Linked DNA regions of Corallococcus sp. EGB. The protein of the gene in region 1 binds, or shares a complex with, the protein of each later gene. Links are inferred from orthologs where the notes say so. Each region holds a gene or a part of one and is shown on either strand. Other genes may lie near its edges. The genes, in order: carA and carB.

Region 1 (9,293 bases):
CGTGGACTTCGCCTATGAGGTGAGCCGCAGCCTGGCCGCGTGCGAGGGCGCGCTGCTCGTCGTGGACGCGACCCAGGGCGTGGAGGCGCAGACGCTCGCCAACGTCTACATGGCGCTGGACCACAACCTGGAGATCATCCCGGTCATCAACAAGATCGACCTTCCGAGCGCGGACGTGGACCGCACGCGCGGGGAGATCGAGGACGTCATCGGCATCGACGCGTCCATCGCGGTGCCGGCCTCCGCGAAGGAGGGCCTCGGCATCCACGACATCCTGGAGTCGGTGGTGCAGCGCGTGCCGCCGCCGCAGGGGTCGCCGAGCGCGCCGCTCAAGGCGCTCATCTTCGACTCCTGGTACGACAACTACCGGGGCGTGGTGACGCTGGTGCGCGTGCTGGAAGGCACGCTGAAGCTCAAGCAGAAGATCAAGATGTTCAGCAACAACAAGGTCTTCGAGGTGCAGGAGCTGGGCGTGTTCAGCCCGTTCTCGCGCCCGGTGCCGCAGCTCATGGCCGGCGAGGTGGGCGTCCTCGTCGCCAACGTGAAGGAGCTGCAGGACGCGAAGGTCGGCGACACCGTGACGGAGGAGGCGCGGCCCACGGAGGCTCCCTTCCCGGGCTTCAAGGAAGTGAAGCCCATGGTGTTCTCCGGCATCTTCCCGGTGGACTCCGCCGACTACGAGAACCTGCGCGACGCGCTGGCGAAGCTGACGCTCAACGACTCCGCCTTCACCTACGAGCCGGAGTCGTCCACGGCGCTGGGGTTCGGCTTCCGCTGCGGCTACCTGGGCCTGCTCCACATGGAGATCGTCCAGGAGCGCCTGGAGCGCGAGTACAACCTCGACCTGATCACCACGGCGCCGTCGGTGGTCTACCGCATCACCACCAGCAAGGGTGAGACGATGCTGGTGGACAACCCGGCGAAGCTGCCGCCCACGCAGAACATCGAGAAGTTCGAGGAGCCCATCCTCACCTGCCACATCCACGTGCCCAACGAGCACCTGGGCGCCATCCTGAAGCTGTGCCAGGACCGGCGCGGCGTGCAGAAGGACATGAAGTACCTGGGCTCCAGCGGCACCCGCGTGCAGGTGACGTACGAGATGCCCATGGCGGAGGTCGTCTTCGACTTCTTCGACCGGCTGAAGAGCGTGTCGCGCGGCTACGCGAGCCTGGACTACGAGCTGTCGTCCTACCAGGAGTCGGACCTCGCGAAGCTGGACATCCTCATCAACGGCGAGCCGGTGGACGCGCTCAGCGTCATCGTGCACCGCGAGCGCGCGTACCAGCGCGGCCGCGAGGTCTGCGAGAAGCTCAAGGAAGTGATTCCGAAGCAGATGTACGAGGTGGCCATCCAGGCCGCCATCGGCGCGAAGATCATCTCCCGTGAGACGATCTCCGCGATGCGCAAGAACGTGCTCGCCAAGTGCTACGGCGGCGATATCAGCCGCAAGCGCAAGCTCCTGGAGAAGCAGAAGGAGGGCAAGAAGCGCATGAAGCAGGTGGGCACGGTGGAGATCCCGCAGGAAGCCTTCCTCGCGGTCCTCAAGACGGAGCAGTAACGCCTATGAGCACGGCCAGTCCTTCCGCCAAGCTGGGAGCGGCCATGGCCGCGCGACGCACCCCGGAGCAGCTCAAGGCCCGCCGCCAGTTGATGTGGCGCGAGCTGCTCACCAGCCTCTGGGCCCCGCTGTGCGGCGTGGGCCTGGCGTTCATCCCCTACGTCACGCTCATCGAGATGGCGCCCGGCACGGCGTCCTGGGCCCAGCCCCTGATGAAGGGCTTCGGCCTCCTGATGGTGCTGGCCTTCGCGGGCCTGATCGTCTGGCGCACCGCCTCCAAGAAGGAGTCGCAGCTGCGCACGCTGCGCCACGAGGCGCGCGAGCTCATCTCCGAGGACGAGCGCATCCTCGCGCGCGTGGGCGGCAAGGTGTCCCCGGCCGCGGCGGATCGCATCACCGAGCAGGCCCTGCGCGTGGAGGCGGCCTCCATCGCGGGCAACGCGGAGCTGCTGCGCACGGAGACCCAGGCGCTGGAGAAGCTCACCCAGGAGCAGCTGGGCGCGTTCCGCAAGCAGTCCGTGTGGGACTTCCTCGGCGGCTTCGGCAAGGCGCTGCTCATCGCCCTGGTCATCCGCACGGTGCTGGTGGAGCCGTACCGCATCCCCTCCGGCTCCATGCTGCCCACGCTGCAGATTGGCGATCAGGTCTTCGTCAACAAGTTCATCTACGGCGTGCGCATCCCGTTCATCAACAAGGTGCCGTTCCGCATCGTGCGCGCGCCCGAGCGCGGGGACGTCATCGTCTTCAACAACCCGGTGGACGAGTCCAAGGACTTCATCAAGCGCGTCATCGGCATCCCTGGCGACACGGTGGAGATCGTCGACGGGGTGGTGCGCATCAACGGCGAGGTGCAGCCGCGCACGCTGGTGACGCCGGACTACGTGGTGCACAACCAGGACGACACGACGGGCCGCTGGTTCGACCAGGAAGAGGTGCTCTATCGCGAGGACCTGGGCGGCGTGGTGCACTCGGCGCTCCAGCACCCCATGCGCCTGCCGGGCCGCGAGCACGAGGGCCCCTACACGGTGCCCCCCGACAGCGTCTTCGTCATGGGCGACAACCGGGACAACAGCGCGGACAGCCGCTACAACCTGGGCGGCCCGGGCGGCGCCGAGGTCGCCTACGTGCCCTACGGCCACATCAAGGGCAAGGCCATGGTGGTGTGGCTGTCGCTCGGCTGGGGCGGCCTGCTGGGCAACCTGTTCGGCGGCACGGGCCTCAGGGTGGACCGCTTCTTCGAACCGGTGCGCTGAAGAACGGACGCCTGACAGGGGACCGCCACGCGCCGTGCTTGACGCAACGTGCGGCGCGCGGTACGCGGCGGCCCCGGCCCATGAGACATCTTCTCGGAATCGCAGGCTGGCGGCGGGACGAGCTGGAAGCGCTGCTCGACCGTGCCCAGACGCACCTGCCCGGCGGACCGGATGCCTCGCACGTGCTGCGCGGCCGCGTCGTGGCGAACCTCTTCTTCGAGGACTCCACCCGGACGCGCTCCTCCTTCGAGGTGGCCGCGCGGAGGCTGGGCGCGGACGTCCTCAACTGGAGCTACGCGGGCTCCTCCGTGTCCAAGGGGGAGACGCTCCTGGACACCGCGCGCAACATCGAGGCCATGGGCCCCGCGGCCATCGTCATCCGCCACCGCTCCTCCGGCGCGCCGGGGCTCGTGGCCCGTCACGTGAAGTGCGCGGTGGTCAACGCGGGTGATGGCGCCCATGAGCATCCGTCCCAGGCCCTGCTGGACGCCTTCACCCTGCGCCAGCGCTGGGGCCGGCTGGACGGGCGCACGGTGCTGATTGTCGGCGACGTGCTGCACAGCCGCGTGGCGCGCTCCAACCTCTTGTGCCTCAAGGCGCTGGGGGCGCGCGTCGTGCTCTGCGGACCGCCCACCCTCCTGCCGCCAGGGCTGGAGGAGATGGGCGGAGAGGTTTCGCACCACCTGGACGCCGTGCTTCCCCAGGCGGACGCGGTGATGTGCCTGAGGCTGCAGACGGAGCGCATGTCGGAAGCCTTCCTGCCGTCCCAGCGGGAGTACTCGCGGCTGTTCGGTGTCACGCCCGCCCGCGCGGAGCGGATGAAGCCGGACGCCCTCGTGCTGCACCCCGGCCCCATCAACCGAGGCGTGGAGTTGTCGCCGGTGGTGGCGGACGGGCCTCGCAGCGTCATCCTGGAGCAGGTGGCCAACGGCGTCGCGGTGCGCCGGGCCATCCTGGAGGCGTGCGCATCATGACCCCGGTGCTCTTCCAGCGGGCGCGTGTCATCGACCCGCGCAATGGCGTGGACGGCGTTCGTGACGTGCTCGTGATGGACGGCCGCGTGGCCCAGGTGTCGGAAGGCCCCTTGCCCGCGCCGAAGGACGCGCGCGTGGTGGACGCCACCGACCAGTGGCTGGTGCCGGGCTTCATCGACCTGCACGTGCACCTGCGCGAGCCGGGAGAAGAGGGCAAGGAGACGGTCCTCACCGGCTGCCGCGCGGCGGTGGCGGGCGGCTTCACCGGCGTCGTCGCCATGCCCAACACGAAGGTGGTGAACGACAGCGCGCTCGTCACGGAGCTGGTGCTGTCGCGCGCGCGGGACGCGGCCCTGTGCCACGTGTACCCGGCGGGCGCCATCACCAAGGGGCTCAAGGGCGAGGAGCTGTCGGAGGCGGGCGAGCTGATTGGCGCCGGCTGCGTGGCGCTCACCGACGACGGCCGCCCGGTGATGAACGCGGGGCTGATGCGCCGGGTGCTCCAGTACGCCACCCAGTTCGACGTGCCGGTGATGGTCCACGAGGAGGACCTCACGCTGTCCGCCGGCGGCGCGATGCACGAGGGCGCCACGTCCACGCGGCTGGGCCTGCGCGGCATTCCGTCCTCCGCGGAGGTGGCCATGGTGGCGCGCGACCTGGTGCTCCTGGAGGAGACGAAGGGTCGCCTGCACGTGGCGCACGTGTCGTGCGAGGGCAGCGTGCGGCTCATCCGCGAGGCCAAGAAGCGCGGCCTGCGCGTCACCTGCGAGGTGGCGCCGCACCACTTCACCCTGGATGACCGGGCGGTGGGGGACTACGACACCCACGCGAAGATGGCGCCGCCGCTCCGGAGCGACGTGGACGTGAGGGCGCTGCGCGAGGCGCTGGTGGACGGCACGGTGGACGCCATCGCCACGGACCACGCGCCGCACGGCGTATCCGACAAGCTGGTGGAGTTCGAGAAGGGCATCAACGGCATCGTCGGGCTGGAGACGGCCCTGGGGCTCACCCTGGCGCTGGTGCACGAGGGCGTGCTCACCCCGCGCCGGGCGGTGGAGCTGCTGTCGGACGGGCCGGCGAGGGTATTCGGCCTGCCGGGCGGTCACCTGGCGCCTGGTGCCCCGGCGGACATCACGTTGGTGTCACCTTCGGAGGAGTGGACGGTGGATGCCCACCGGTTCTATTCCCGCAGTCGCAACACGCCCTTCCACGGGCGCACGCTGAAGGGTCGCGTGACGCAGACGTGGGTGGGCGGCCGGTGTGTGTTCGAGGACGGTCAGCTCAAGGAGTCGCGGTGATGACGAAGCGGGCGGTGCTCGCACTGGCGGATGGCACCACGTTCGAGGGTCGGGCCTTTGGCGCGACCGGCGAGACGGTGGGCGAGGTGGTGTTCAACACGTCCATGTACGGCTACCAGGAGATCCTCACGGACCCCTCGTACGTGGGGCAGATCGTCACGATGGCGTACCCGGAGATGGGCAACATCGGGGCGAACGCGGAGGACGAAGAGGCGGGGCTGCCGCACGCGGTGGGCATGGTGGTGCGCTCGCTGACGAGGACGCCCTCCAACTGGCGCTCGCAGGAGACGCTGGACGCGTACCTCGCGCGCCACGGCCGCGTGGGCATCGAGGGCGTGGACACCCGCCGGCTGGTGCGCCACCTGCGCACGCACGGCGCGCAGACGGGCATCATCTCCACGGAGAACGTGTCCGCCGCCGCCCTGTCCGAGCGCGCGCGCACCGCCGCCGGCATGGAGGGCCTGGACCTGGCCACGGGCGTGTCCACCAAGGAGCCCTACGTCTTCACCACGCCGTCGCCGGACGTGTTCCTGGGCACCGGTGACAAGCGCCCGGAGCCGGAGCTGAAGTACGACGTCATCGCGTACGACTACGGCCTCAAGCGCTCCATGCTCCAGTACCTGGTGGACGTGGGCTGCCGCGTGACGGTGGTGCCGTCCCACTTCACGGCGGAGCAGGTGCTGGCGAAGAAGCCGCACGGCGTCTTCCTTGCCAACGGCCCCGGCGACCCGGCCGCGGTGAAGGGCGCGGACCGCACGGTGGCGGCGCTCCTGGGCAAGGTGCCGGTGTTCGGCATCTGCCTGGGGCATCAGATCATGGCGCTCGCGCTGGGCGGCCGGACGTACAAGATGAAGTTCGGCCACCGCGGCGGCAACCAGCCCGTGAAGGACCTCACCACGGGCAAGGTGGAGATCACCGCGCAGAACCACGGCTTCGCGGTGGACGACGCCAGCCTCAAGGGCAAGGCCGTCGTCACGCACATCAACCTCAACGACGGCACGGTGGAGGGCCTGGCCGTTCCGGACGCGCGGGCCTTCAGCGTGCAGTACCACCCCGAGGCTTCGCCCGGCCCTCACGACGCGCGCTACCTGTTCAGCCGCTTCGCGACGCTGATGGCGGGTTCGTAGGAAGAGGCTCGCAACGGCCATGGACACCGCGCTGACCCCGTTGTCGTACCAGCCGTACCTGGACCAGCTCATCGCCTTCGGCAGCTCGGAGGCGCGCAAGCCGGACCTCCTGGACGCCAAGGCGGAGTACTTCCGCCTCACCGGCGAGGTCTTCGAGGACGACAAGTTCTTCGAGCTGCGGATGGCGTCGTTCCTGGACTACTACCTCTACGACCGCGTCTCGCCGCTCACCGGCAAGACGCCGGCCGCGGAGCTGTACGAGCAGCGCCTGCAGTCCTCGGCGCCGGAAGAGGCCAACGCCTTCCGCAGCTTCACGGAGACGGTCCACGGCCTCTTCGAGGTCCGCAAGCTGGGCAAGGGCATGGTGCGCCTGCGCGAGCTCTTCTCCGGCAAGGACTTCGACGTGACGGAGCGCCGCCACGTCGCGGGCCTGGCGGTGGGGGACGTGCTGGAGGCGCGGCTGGTGCCCTTCGGCGGCCACCTGCTGTTCTCCGCGGCCTTCTGCTACCACCCGGCCATGGCGCTCAAGGCCATCAAGGCCGAGGTGAAGCGCCGCAAGAAGAAGGAGCCGGAGCGCCCCGCGAAGGAGCTCGTGTGGGAGTGCGCCCGCCGGGCCCTCAACGTGGAGCGTTACCGCCAGCTGTCCGTGGAGAAGCTCTACGACTTCGAGCAGAAGGTCCTGTAGGGCCTTCCGCTCCCGTGCCGCCGCCGCGCGCTGACTTCAGGCGCGGTGGATGCTCATCAGGTTGGTATTGCCCGGCACGTTGAGCGGTACGCCGGCCACCAGGATGAAGGGCTCGCCGACCTTGCAGAGGTGCTCCTCCTGGCAGAGCCGGCGCACCTGCTTGAGCATGGCGTCCGTGGACGCAATGCGCTTCACCTGGCGGCCCGTCACCCCCCAGTACAGCCCCATCCGGTTCACCGTGTCCGCGTTGGGCGTCAGGCCGATGATGCGCGCGCCGGGGCGGAACTCGGAGATGAGGCGCGCGGAGTGGCCGCTCTCCGTGTACGCGACGATGGTCGCGATGTTGAGCTGCCGGGACGCGGCCACCGCCGCCGCGGCGACGCCGGTGCCCAGGTCCTCGGAGCGCTCGAAGGGCGAGTGGGCCAGGGTGATGACGCTGCTGCGCTCCGTCTCCTCCACGATGCGCGCCATGGTGGACACCGCGTCCACGGGGTAGCGGCCCGCGGCCGTCTCGCCGGACAGCATCACCGCGTCCGCGCCGTCGAGGATGGCGTTGGCCACGTCCGACACCTCCGCGCGCGTGGGCCGGGCGTTGAGCACCATGCTCTCCAGCATCTCCGTGGCGACGATGACGATGCCGCCCATGCGGTTCACCTCGCGCACGGCGCGCTTCTGGATGGCGGGCAGCTGCTCCAGCGGCATCTCCACGCCCAGATCGCCGCGGGCCACCATCACCCCATCCGACTCCGCGGCGATGGCCTCCAGGTTCTCCACCGCCTGGGGCTTTTCAATCTTGGAGATGAGCGGCGTCTTGCGCTTCGCCACCAGCGCGCGCGCCTGGCGCACGTCCTGCGCGCTTCGCACGAAGGACAGCGCCACGTAGTCCACGCCCAGCTCCTGACCGAACGCCAGGTCCACCTTGTCCTTCTCCGTCAGCGTGGGCACCGACATCGCCGTGCCGGGCAGGTTGAGCCCCTTGTGATCCTTGAGCAGCCCACCCACCTCCACGCGGCACGTGACGTCCTGGCCATTCACCTTCAGCACGCGCAGGCGCACGCGGCCGTCGTCCAGCAGCACCTCGTGGCCCTTCTCCACGTCCCGGGGCAGCGTGCGCACCGGGGTGGGGATGATGCGCCCCTGTCCCAGCACCGCCCGGGTCGTGACCGTCACGGTGTCGCCGGTGGTCACCATCAGCTGGCCGCCCTCGAAGCGCCCCAGGCGCACCTTGGGGCCCTGCACGTCCTGGAGGATGGCCACCGGCACGCCCAGCTTCTTCGACACCGCGCGGATGCGCTGGACCCGCTCGCGGTGCTCATCGTGCGTCCCGTGGGAGAAGTTGAGCCGGGCCACGTTCATGCCCGCCTTCACCAGCGCCTCGATGACTTCCTTCGAGTCCGATGCCGGACCGAGCGTGCAGATGATCTTCGCTTTGCGCATAAGACCGCCCATCCTAGCCTCGGGGCGTGGCTGGCTTGACAGCCTTGCGGCCAACGGACTAACTCTTGACCTCACGCGCTGGACGGAAAGTTACCGCAGGCCAGCGCACGTCATTCGTGGCCTTCTCAGACGCTTGAGACGACGAAAGCCCGGCTACCCTGGGAGGGGGGGCCGGGCTTTCATCGTTCCGGGGCAGGCCTCTTCGGACCGCTAGAGATCAATCTCCTGGCCCTTGCCCATGGGCGCCAGCAGCGGGTGCCGCCGGGAGGAGTGATCCATGCCGATGTCCTCGGACGGCGGCTTCGGTTGGCCGGAGGGGCCCATGGGAGGCGGCGGGGGCAGGGGACCCATGTCCTCGCCATCCCCCAGGCCGCCGCTGCCGCCCACGCCCAGGTCCTGCTGCTTCTTGAGGGACTCGATCTCCTCGCGGGTGATGCCCGCCTTGGCCAGCACCTTGCGCGTCACGCGGATGCGGGCCTGGCTGTGCATGGCCATGGCGATGGAGTCCGAGGGCCTCGCGTCCAGCGCCATCTCCTTCTTGCCCTGCTGGAGGAAGACGCGGCCGGAGTAGACGTTGTCGCGCAGGTCATCGATGCGCACCTCTGTCACCTTGCCGCCCAGCTTGGACACCACGTCGTCCAGCAGGTCCTGCGACAGCGGCTGGGGCGGCGGACGCTCCGCGAGGCGGAAGGCGATGGAGACCGCCGCGCCCTCGTCCACGAAGAGGGGGAGCACCGTCTCCCCGTCCTTGGTGGTCAGCACGACGGCGTGCGTCTGCGCCTCCTCCAAGGGGACCACGTCCTTCACCTCCAGCTCCACCAGCTCCGTGCAGGCCCTGGGGTCGCTGCCCTTCTCGGTGATGCAGGGCTTCTCTTTGCTGCCTTCCGCCGGCTCACCCGCGGCGATGGCGCCGGGGATCCCGAACGCGGGAAGGAACAAGGCTCCCCCCAGCGCCAGCACC
Region 2 (10,122 bases), 1.5 Mb from region 1 along the record:
CCGTGGAGCAGTCTGCAATCCCCGCGTTACTCCCCCCCTGGTGGTAGCGAACCTGGGCGGAAACCGGAATGCCCGACTCGCCTCGAGAATGCACCCGGTACGCCTTCAAGCCACCGTAGGGTTCCCACTCCACCGCAGTAATCAGGGGGTCCTGGCCCGAGCTGCCGTCGGGATACAGGTGAGCCGCATAGATGTCGCTGATCCGGTGAGGCATGCCCGTGCTGGCCGCGTAGTAGCGGTATTCGATACCCCGGCCATACGGGTAGATTTCACCCATCAACCGCCCAGCGTAGTCGTAGGAGTAGAAGTGGTTCGGGCTGTCCTTCCCAGAGAAGAAGGGAGACGTATTGCAGCCCTGCGACGGAGGGTGCGTCTGCGCGCCACGGACGCGGTACTTCGCGGTGACGCGCCCGAAGGCATCGTACTGGAACCAGGTCGATCCAAACGAATCCACCATGACGTGCTGCTGCCCGGGGAAGGCCGCCGGACACCCCGTGGGGACGCCAGGAACCTGCCCTGCGTACCAATACTGGTAGAGACGCTCGGACTGCGTGCTCCTCCGCGCGTCAGCCCAGAGCTGCCGACCGATGGCATCGTACTGATAGGCCGTCCAGCTCGCCGTCTGCGCCATGCTGGAGGTCTGCTTGACGATGGGGTTGCCCAGGGTGTCATAGGCGAACTGGATGACGCTGGGGCCCGCGGATGGCGTCTGACCCGGCGTGGCGGCCATGCCCCACGGGGCCTTCACCTCCAGCAGGTTGCCGAAGTCGTCATGCAGGTACTCAATGGCCGGCTGATTGGCGCAGGTATCCAGCGTGGTGCCGGCCGCGCAGCCCTGCTTGATGCTCCGGACGTTGCCCGCGCCGTCGTAGGCGACGTGGGTCGCCGTCGCCGCCGGACCACCCGCTGGGCCCGCCGCCTCCAGCATCGACACCAAGCGATTGAGCCGGTCGTACTCGAAGGCCCGGCACTCGGGAGGCAGGGTAGTCAACGCCCCGCTCGAATTGAAACCGCCGCAGAACGCAGCCGGACGGCCATAGCTGGCGAGGTACGGCAGCCCTTCACGGATGGGGTTGTTTTCAGAGTCAAAAAGCTTCGTGTAAGAGTACGTCGAGTTCCAGCTGGCTCCTTCGCCCCACTCTTCACCAAAGCCCTGGAAGGTCGGCCGCCCCAGCGGGTCCGCGTCATACGTGCGACGCGACCGGAGCACGCCGCCCGCCGCCAGCGTCTCCTCCTTGCTGAGCCGTCCCCAGCGATAGAAGTAGTTCACGCGCTCGCTGTAGTTCGCGCCCGAGGCAGAAGCGGCTGTCGCCTTCCACTGCAGCTTATCCGTCAGCGTCCCGCCCACGCAGCCACTACTTCCCGTCCCGGTCCGGTAGCACTGCACCTCGTAGCGCCCATCCGGGTGCCGGATGTAGTCGCCATGCAAGCCATTGTCATAGCCATAGTCCGTGACCAGGTCCGCCAGCAGCCCCGCCTTCACCGTCTTGCGGACCAACTTCCCCGCCGCATAGGCATAGCGCGTCTGGATGCCAGCAGAGTCCGTGCTCTGCAGCAGCCGGCCCGCGTCGTCGTAGGCGTCGTAGGTGGTGTCGAGATAGGGCGCCGTGCCACACTGCCCCGCACTGACAAGCTGCGTGAATACGCGCTTGCGCACCAGGTGCTGCTGCTGGCCGTTGGACGCCGTCGCCGCCCCGTAGAAGTAGTGCGTGACTGGCGCAGGACCATTGCAAGACGTCGCCGTCTCACTCGAGACCCAGCAGGGCCCTTCGATTTCCACAGCGCGCGCCTGCGGATCCGCGTTCGCCTGGGACTCCGCCGAGCATGAGCGATAGGTGCGATAGAAAGTCGCCAGGTGCTTCAGCGTGGGCGTACCAAAGCTGGTCGTGAAGTCCCAGGTGTACCCACTCCGAACCTTGGCCATCAGGCGGTTGGTCGTGGGCTCGTATTGATACGTCCACGTTGCCTGAGCACTGGGGCCCACCCGGCTGGCCATGGCGGAGGTCCCCGTCTCCGTCTTCAACTGCTGCTCATACCCCGGATAGGTGCCGGCACGGCCATACTCGTAGGAGTAGAACTTCGTGAGCAAAGCTCCATTGCCCGAGTAATCCAAAGCGCCGAATTCCGCCTTGCGCATCTCTCCTGGCTTCATGTAGAGGCCGAGAGGAATCTCCGCCCGGCTGCCGTTTCCATTCGTAGCCAGCGCATTGGTGTAGACGGAGTAGAAGCCGCGCGCGTCCTTCTGGTTCTTGGCCATTCCAGTCCAACGTTCATAGTAGGGGGCGTCCCCAAGGTACTCGGCGTTCCAGCCGCGCGGATGCTGCGGCGTCAGGCTGATGCCCACGCCCTTGCAGTATGGCTCATTGTAGAAGCCGTCCGTCCCACACTTGATTTCAGCGCCCGTGGTGGTGACACCATGGGTCCATGAGTTCGTCGCAATGAACGAACGCACCAGGTTGGCTCGGGACTGCTGAAAGCCATCTCCGGCACTCACCAACTCGTCGAAGCTCTGCTTCTGTGAGCTCGCACAGCTTCCGCTCAGCATTCCGGGGCCACACCATGGCCCCGTGACGGCATTCACTGCCGTAACCCACTGCTTCCTCCAGGAATCCTCGTCCTCTTTGACATAGAACCGCTGGCGGTCCAGAAGCTTGTTCGAGACGAGCACTCCGTCACGAAACACCTTCCACCGCACTGTTCCAAACGTGGCTCCCAGGTCCGACCAGATGTAGGTCATCTGCGTCGGCACCGGGGCCTCCGCGCCCGCGGGCACGTTTGGCGCCACGCCCACATAGTAGCGGGCGCCTCCCAACATGCCGGCGGGATTCGAAACCACCAGCCCGTTGATGTCGTGCATCGCGAAGTCGTAGGTCACCACATTGCGCGTCCCCAGTCCCGTCCCCGACGTGCCCTCCTCCAGGTCGACCTTGGAGAGGACACACTCGTGCGTGGAAGTCAGCGTCGTGTCCTGGGTCGGCAGGGCGGCGTACGAGAAGGCCAGCCGAGCGCCATTGGCCAGGTTGACATAGCGAACCATCGCTGTAGGCCTCGCGTAAGTTGTCGAGGGTGCCGTGCAGCCCGCCGGCGTCGCCGTGTGATACTGAAGCGACGCGATCAGGCGCCGGCCGGCATTTCCCGCAACCATGCTCGTGCCATAGGAGGTAGGCTCAATCTCCGTCAGGAAAAAGGCACTACTCCACCGCGTATGGGGAAGGGCAACCTGCGTCTGTCCCCCAACCAGGACGTCCTGAGTGTAGCGAAAACGGCCCTCGGGGCTGATGAGCGTGAAGCCGTCGCCGTCCCACCGGAGTTTGACGTGCTGATCACGCGTCGAATACGCGAACGTTCCCGGCGTCTCCAGGTCAAAGAGGTCGAAGCGGTAGGTGTTTCCGGATGGGGCCACCACCGTGGCGAAATTCCGTTCAACGACATCCGTTTCCGAGGGATCTTTCAACCTGTTCACCCCCATGAGGACGTAGCTGTAGAGATTGTGCGTCCAGCGGAAGGAATTACTCGTCCCGTTTGGACTCATCACACGCCCGAAGGGCGTGAGCATCCGCTTCTCCGGAATCCCCAGGTCGTTCGCCTCGGTGGACGCAGTGAAGGTGCGGGTGAATGCGAAGTCACCAATCGCCGAAGACAGGCTGAAGTCCGTCTCCGTGTATGTGGGACGCAGAGACCCGACAGGCACCGCGGCCTCCGTAGAGACCCCTGCGCTGCCTGGCCCCCCCAGCGGCGGCGCCGGACTGAGCGGAGCCTGATCCACACGCTGCTGTACCTGCTCATTGGTGTACTCGGTCGCCACCGCCACGCCGAGTCCCACCAATACCACGCCACTGACAATCAGGCCCCGGACGGCCCCTCTGCTCCATCTCTTTTTCATCACGGTTCCTGCGCCTACGTTGGGTTTTCCGTTGTCTTCCACGTTGCCTTCCTCTCGAAACTCACTCATTGCGCGGGTCCTTCGCCGGCTCCGCGGCCAGACGGGGCTGACACAATCCCTCACGCGTATTCGAATCCAGGATTGCGCAGGGCCAGCCCGCCGGGCATTCCTCGTTCTGCGAGCAAGCCTTTGTGCAGAAGTAGCCCTGCCCCAATCCCGCCCCGGGCGCGTGCACGCATCGGCCGCTCATGCATGCGCTGTCGCCGCCGTCGACACAGGACTCCCCCACTTCACGCTTGGGTGCGTCCGCGCTGAGCGCTTGGGGCCGCCATTCGGTGACGACCCTGCCTTCAGGCGAGGCTTGCGGCGGCGGAGACTTCGTAGATTCCCCTTGCGGCGTACAACCCAGAGCCAGGGCGAAAAGCCATACAACCATCCATCGGACGTTCATCACGCGCACGTCTCCTCATGACGCACACGTCTAGGGACGCGGCGCCTGTTTTCCTCGAATATGTGGAAAGGAGCCCCTGCGATGGGGCAGCCCTTCATGGCCGTTGATACAAGACGCCCTGAAGGCAGACTCCTCCTGTGAGGAATCGGGCCTCAGGGTCGACTCGAATGAAGGGGAGCGACTACAACTACGGGCCTACGTTAGTACCAGAGTCCCCAGGCTTTGCAAACCTGGGTCTAGGACGACGCAGCTCCACGTTGCCTCAGTGAGTTCGTGAATGCCTCATGGAGGCCAAGACGGGAGGACTCAGCCGATGTCTTCAACACACCGAAGCCGGGCCCTCCACTGCCAGGCTCACTGCCCTGTCACAGAAGGTACTCCTCGGCCCAGATGCGTCGCTGGCGCATGACCCAGGCGAAGACCTTGTTGGACCAGAAGCCCGCCATCGTGAGGGTGTCCTGGAATCCCGTCTCCGCGCTCACGATGTCCCAGGCCCCTGCTTCGTTCACCGCCTCCACGTTGAACGCCAGGGTGTGCTGGAAGTCGAAGTCCTCGATGCGCATCCATCCCCCTCCAACAGAAATCCGCGGCCCCGGTCGCCCAGGGGCCGCGGACCCTGACGCTCCTACCGGCGCGCCTGGGGCACGCCGTTCTCGCCGTACAGGTAGCCCTGCAGCGGCTTCACCGCGAGCTCCGAGCGCTTCAGCGACTCCAGCGCTCCCACCGCCATGCGCGCCGCCTGCACCGTCGTGTAGTACGGCACCGAGTGCATCAGCGACTCGCGGCGGATGGAGAAGCTGTCCGCGATCTCCTGCTTGCCGAAGGTCGTGTTGATGACCAGGACGATCTCCCCGTCGACGATCTTGTCGACGATGTTCGGCCGGCCCTCCTTCACCTTCTGCACGAGCTGCGACTCGATGCCCTTCGTCTGCAGGTAGGTGTGCGTGCCCGCCGTCGCCGTCAGGCTGAAGCCCAACGACCGCAGGCGCCGCGCCAGGTCCACCACCGCGGGCTTGTCGTCGTCCTTCACGGAGATGAAGACCCGGCCGCTCTTGGGCAGCTTCACGCCCGCCGCCAGCTGGCTCTTCGCGAACGCCGACGCGTAGTCCTCCGCCAGGCCCATGACCTCGCCCGTGGACTTCATCTCCGGGCCCAAAATCACGTCCACCCCGGCGAAGCGCGCGAACGGGAAGACGCTCTCCTTCACCGCCACGTGCCGGAACTCCGGCTCCTCCGTGCGGCCCAGCTCCTTCAGCGTCTTGCCCACCATGCAGAGCGCCGCGATCTTCGCCATCGGGACGCCCGTCGCCTTCGAGATGAACGGCACCGTGCGGCTGGCGCGCGGGTTCACCTCCAGGATGTAGATGTTCTTCCCCTGGATGGCGAACTGCACGTTCATCAGCCCCACCACGCCCAGCTCGCGCGCCATCGCGATGGCCTGGTCCTTCATCCTCTCCACCAGGTCCGGCGACAGCGAGTGCGGCGGCAGCGTCGCGGCGGCGTCACCCGAGTGCACCCCCGCCTCCTGGATGTGCTCCAGCACGCCGCCAATCAGCACCTGACCCGTGCGGTCCGCCACCAGGTCCAGGTCCACCTCGATGGCGTCCTTCAGGAAGCGGTCGATGAGCACCGGGTGCTCCGGCGACGCGCTCACCGCCTCGCGCATGTAGCGCTCCAGGCTGGCCGCGTCGTAGACCGTCTCCATCGCGCGCCCGCCCAGCACGTACGACGGACGCACCATCACCGGGTAGCCAATCCGTTCGGCCACCTTGAAGGCCTCCGCGTGGCTGCGCGCGACGCCATTCTCCGGCTGCCTCAAGCCCAGCTTTTCAATCAGCTTCGCGAACTTCTCGCGGTCCTCCGCCCGGTCGATGGCGTCCGGCGACGTGCCCAGAATCGGCAGCCCCGCCTGCTCCAGCGGCACGCTCAGGCGCAGCGGCGTCTGCCCGCCGAACTGCACGATGGCGCCCAGCGGCTTCTCGCGCTGGGACACCTCCAGCACGTCCTCGATGGTCAGCGGCTCGAAATAGAGGCGGTCGGACGTGTCGTAGTCCGTGGACACCGTCTCCGGGTTGCAGTTGACCATCACCGTCTCGTACCCGGCCTCGCGCAGCGCGAAGGCCGCGTGCACGCACGCGTAGTCGAACTCGATGCCCTGGCCGATGCGGATGGGACCGCTGCCCAGGATGAGCACCTTCTGCCGGTCCGTGGGGGGCGCCTCGTCCTCCTCCTCGTAGGTGGAGTACATGTAGGGCGTGTACGCCTCGAACTCCGCGGCGCACGTGTCCACCCGCTTGAACACCGGACGGATGCCGCGCGCGTGCCGGTGAGCCCGCACCTCCGCCTCCGGGTAGCCCATCAGCACGCCCAGGTACTTGTCGGAGAAGCCGTGCGCCTTCGCCTGGCGAAGCACGTCGTCCGCCAGATGATCCAACCGGCCGATGTCCGCCAGCGACTGCGCCTCGCGCACCAGCGCCTCGATGTGCCGCAGGAACCACGGGTCGATGGCGGAGAGCTGGTGCACCTGCTCCACCGTCATGCCCTCGCGGAACGCCTGCGCCACGAACCACGGGCGCTCCGGGCGCGGCACGCGCAGGGCCTCGTGCAGCACCTTCTCCCGCTCCTCCTTCTCCGCGGGCAGCTCCGGCGACTCCAGGCCCACACGCCCCAGCTCCATGGAGCGCAGCGCCTTCATGTACGCCTCGGGGAAGGTGCGGCCAATGGCCATCACCTCGCCCACCGAGCGCATGCTCGTGGTCAGCGTGCGGTCCGCCTTGGGGAACTTCTCGAAGTTGAAGCGCGGCACCTTCACCACCACGTAGTCCAGCGTCGGCTCGAAGGAGGCCGGCGTGTCGCGGGTGATGTCGTTGCGCAGCTCATCCAGCGTGTAGCCCAGCGCCAGCTTCGCGGCGACCTTCGCGATGGGGTAGCCCGTCGCCTTGGACGCCAGCGCGCTGGAGCGCGACACGCGCGGGTTCATCTCGATGACGACCATGCGGCCGTCGCGCGGGTGGATGCCGAACTGGATGTTGGACCCGCCCGTGTCCACGCCAATCTCGCGGATGATGGCCAGCGAGGCCTGCCGCATGCGCTGGTACTCGCGGTCCGTCAGCGTCTGCGCGGGCGCCACCGTGATGGAGTCACCGGTGTGCACGCCCATCGGATCCAGGTTCTCGATGGAGCAGATGATGATGACGTTGTCCGCGGAGTCACGGACCACCTCCAGCTCGTACTCCTTCCAGCCGAGCACGCTCTCCTCCACGAGGATGGTGGAGGTGGGGCTCGCCTTCAGGCCCGAGCGGCAGATGGCCTCGAACTCCTCGCGGTTGTACGCGATGCCGCCGCCCGTGCCGCCCAGCGTGAAGGACGGGCGGATGATGGCCGGGAAGCCGATGTCCTCCACCAGCGCCATGGCCTCCGTGAGCGTCGTCGCGTAGCCGCTCTTGGGCAGCGCCACGCCAATCTTCTGCATGGCCGCCTTGAAGAGCTGACGGTCCTCCGCCTTGTTGATGGCCTCCAGCGACGCGCCGATGAGCCGCACCCCGTACTTCTCCAGGATGCCCCGCTCCGCGAGCGCCTTGGCCAGGTTGAGCGCCGTCTGCCCACCCATGGTCGGCAGGAGGGAGTCAGGGCGCTCGGCCGCGAGGATCTTCTCCGCCGCCTCCACGGTGATGGGCTCGATGTAGGTGCGGTGTGCGAACTCGGGGTCCGTCATCACCGTGGCGGGGTTGCTGTTGAGCAGCACCACCTCCACGCCTTCGTCCCGAAGCGCCTTGATCGCCTGGGTACCTGAGTAGTCGAACTCGACGGCCTGCCCGATGACAATCGGGCCCGAGCCAATCACAAGAACCTTCCGGATATCGGTACGCTTGGGCATCGGGCGCCCCCCATACCAACGTCCGCCCCCACATGCACGCGGTGCGTTGTGACATGCGGAGGAACCGTCCGACGCTTGCCCGCTCGGAGGACCCCGCCCCGGCGTCCTCTGCTACGCTGCCGCGCTTCCCTCCGGAGGTTCCATGCGTCGCTGGCCCCTGGCCCTGCTCGTACTTCTCTCAGCGCCTGCCCTCGCCCAGGACACCGCTCCCGCCGCCACGCCCGCCCCCGCCGAGCCCACCCCGGCCCCGGAGGCCCCCACCCCGGCGCCGACGCCCGCTCCCCAGGCTCCCCAGGCTCCCGCGCCCAAGCCTCCCGCGCCGGCTCCTCGCAAGCCCACGCCCGCCCCCACCCCGCCCCCAGGCTCCGCGCCCGTGTCCCCCACGGCGCGCCCGCCGACGCCGCCCACGCCCTCCTCCGTGGGCACGGTCCCGTTGGGCCCCGGCCGCGAGGGAGCGCGCCCCAGCGAGGAGGACCTGTCCCCCGAGGGCCTCGCCCGGACGATGATCCACAACGAGGCGCGCTTCCTCTTCCAGAGCCTGCTGACGGGGGATGTGCGCAACGCGTCCGCGGAGCTGTCGTACCCGTTCCAACTGGAGGACAAGCGCTTCAACACGGCGGACGAGCTGGTGCAGGCGTGGGTGAAGCAGCTGCGCGCGCGGCGCACGGACCTGGTCACCCTCTACGACATCGAGGTGCTGCCCATGGCGGAGATGGAGAAGAAGTACGGCAAGCCACCCGCGCGCCTGGGGCTGGATCCGCGCGCGCTCAAGGACACCTGGGCCGCGGTGGGCAACCTCTCCGGCCACGCGGCCATCTTCCTCTTCCGTGGCAGCCCGGACCTGAGCTGGCACGCCTTCGCGTACACGGACTGAAGCCGGCACGCCGCCCCCCGGCGTTCCCGCCGTCAGCCCAGCGCCGCGACGAAGTCACGCAGGCGCGTCAGGCCCTTCTGCAGCACCTCACGAGAGGTGACGAAGCTCATGCGGATGTAGCCCGGCGCGCCGAATGGATCTCCCGGCACCGCCGCCACGAGGAAGTCGTTGAGCAGCGCCTCGGAGAGCTGGAGCGAGTCCGTCAGCGGCTTGCCCTTGTACGTCCTGCCCAGGAGGGCGCGCACGTCCGCCATCGCGTAGAAGGCGCCTTCCGGCAGGCGGCAGCGGATGCCCGGGATGGCGTTGAGCCCCGCGACGAACAAGTCCCGGCGCTCGCGGTACTCGTTCACCATCGCGGTGATGGTGTCCGATGGGCCGTTGAGCGCCGCCAGCGCCGCCTTCTGCGTGATGGAGGACGCGTTGGACGTGGACTGGTCCTGCACCAGCTGCATGCCGGAGATGAGCGCCTTGGGTCCCGCCGCGTAGCCCAGCCGCCAGCCCGTCATCGCGTAGGACTTGGACAGGCCGTTGGACACCAGCAGCCGGGGCAGGAGGTCCGGCGCCACGTTGCCGATGTTGAGGAAAGGCTCCTTCGTGTAGAGGAGCTTCTCGTACATGTCGTCCGTGACGAGCAGGCAGTCGTGCCCGCGCACCGCGTCCGCGATGCCCTCCAGCGTGGCGCGCGAGTACACCGCGCCCGTGGGGTTGGCCGGGCTGTTGAGCACGATGGCGCGCGTGCGCGGGGTGAGCGCCTTCTTGATGGCCGCGGGATCCGGCGCGTACCCGTCCTCCTCGCGCGTGGGGACGATGACCGGCGTGCCGCCCGCCAGGTGCACCATGTCCGGGTAGCTCACCCAGTACGGCGCGAAGATGATGACCTCGTCGCCTTCATCCAGCAGCGCCTGGAAGCAGTTGTAGAGCGACTGCTTGCCGCCCGCCGTCACCACCACCTGATCCGGCGCGTACTTCAGGCCGTTGTCCTTCTCCAGCTTGCGGCAGACAGCCTCGCGCAGCTCCGGCATGCCCGCGGTGGCGGT

Evidence for each region.
Region 2: the proteins of carA (region 1) and carB are in contact, whole or in part, in a solved structure (PDB 1KEE), measured with the Escherichia coli proteins. The link is inferred for Corallococcus sp. EGB from one-to-one orthologs.

The regions. Positions count from the first base shown.
Region 1 is NZ_CP079946.1:5,403,359-5,412,651, reverse strand. The notes cover bases 4,147-7,146. They hold carA (glutamine-hydrolyzing carbamoyl-phosphate synthase small subunit), read left to right. Parts: upstream 4,147-5,082; coding sequence 5,083-6,210; downstream 6,211-7,146. Other genes in these bases: pyk (pyruvate kinase), read right to left, coding at 6,932-7,146; KYK13_RS22280 (hypothetical protein), read left to right, coding at 6,230-6,895; KYK13_RS22290 (dihydroorotase), read left to right, coding at 4,147-5,083. In the rest of the region: lepA (translation elongation factor 4), read left to right, coding at 1-1,558; lepB (signal peptidase I), read left to right, coding at 1,603-2,811; KYK13_RS22295 (aspartate carbamoyltransferase catalytic subunit), read left to right, coding at 2,892-3,785; more of KYK13_RS22290, read left to right, coding at 3,782-4,146; more of pyk, read right to left, coding at 7,147-8,332; KYK13_RS22270 (bifunctional nuclease family protein), read right to left, coding at 8,543-9,293. UniProt on the Escherichia coli protein: Small subunit of the glutamine-dependent carbamoyl phosphate synthetase (CPSase).
Region 2 is NZ_CP079946.1:3,928,831-3,938,952, reverse strand. The notes cover bases 4,760-8,588. They hold carB (carbamoyl-phosphate synthase large subunit), read right to left. Parts: upstream 8,212-8,588; coding sequence 4,960-8,211; downstream 4,760-4,959. Other genes in these bases: KYK13_RS16585 (hypothetical protein), read left to right, coding at 8,354-8,588; KYK13_RS16595 (hypothetical protein), read right to left, coding at 4,760-4,897. In the rest of the region: KYK13_RS16600 (RHS repeat-associated core domain-containing protein), read right to left, coding at 1-3,952; more of KYK13_RS16595, read right to left, coding at 4,700-4,759; more of KYK13_RS16585, read left to right, coding at 8,589-9,085; KYK13_RS16580 (pyridoxal phosphate-dependent aminotransferase), read right to left, coding at 9,118-10,122. UniProt on the Escherichia coli protein: Large subunit of the glutamine-dependent carbamoyl phosphate synthetase (CPSase).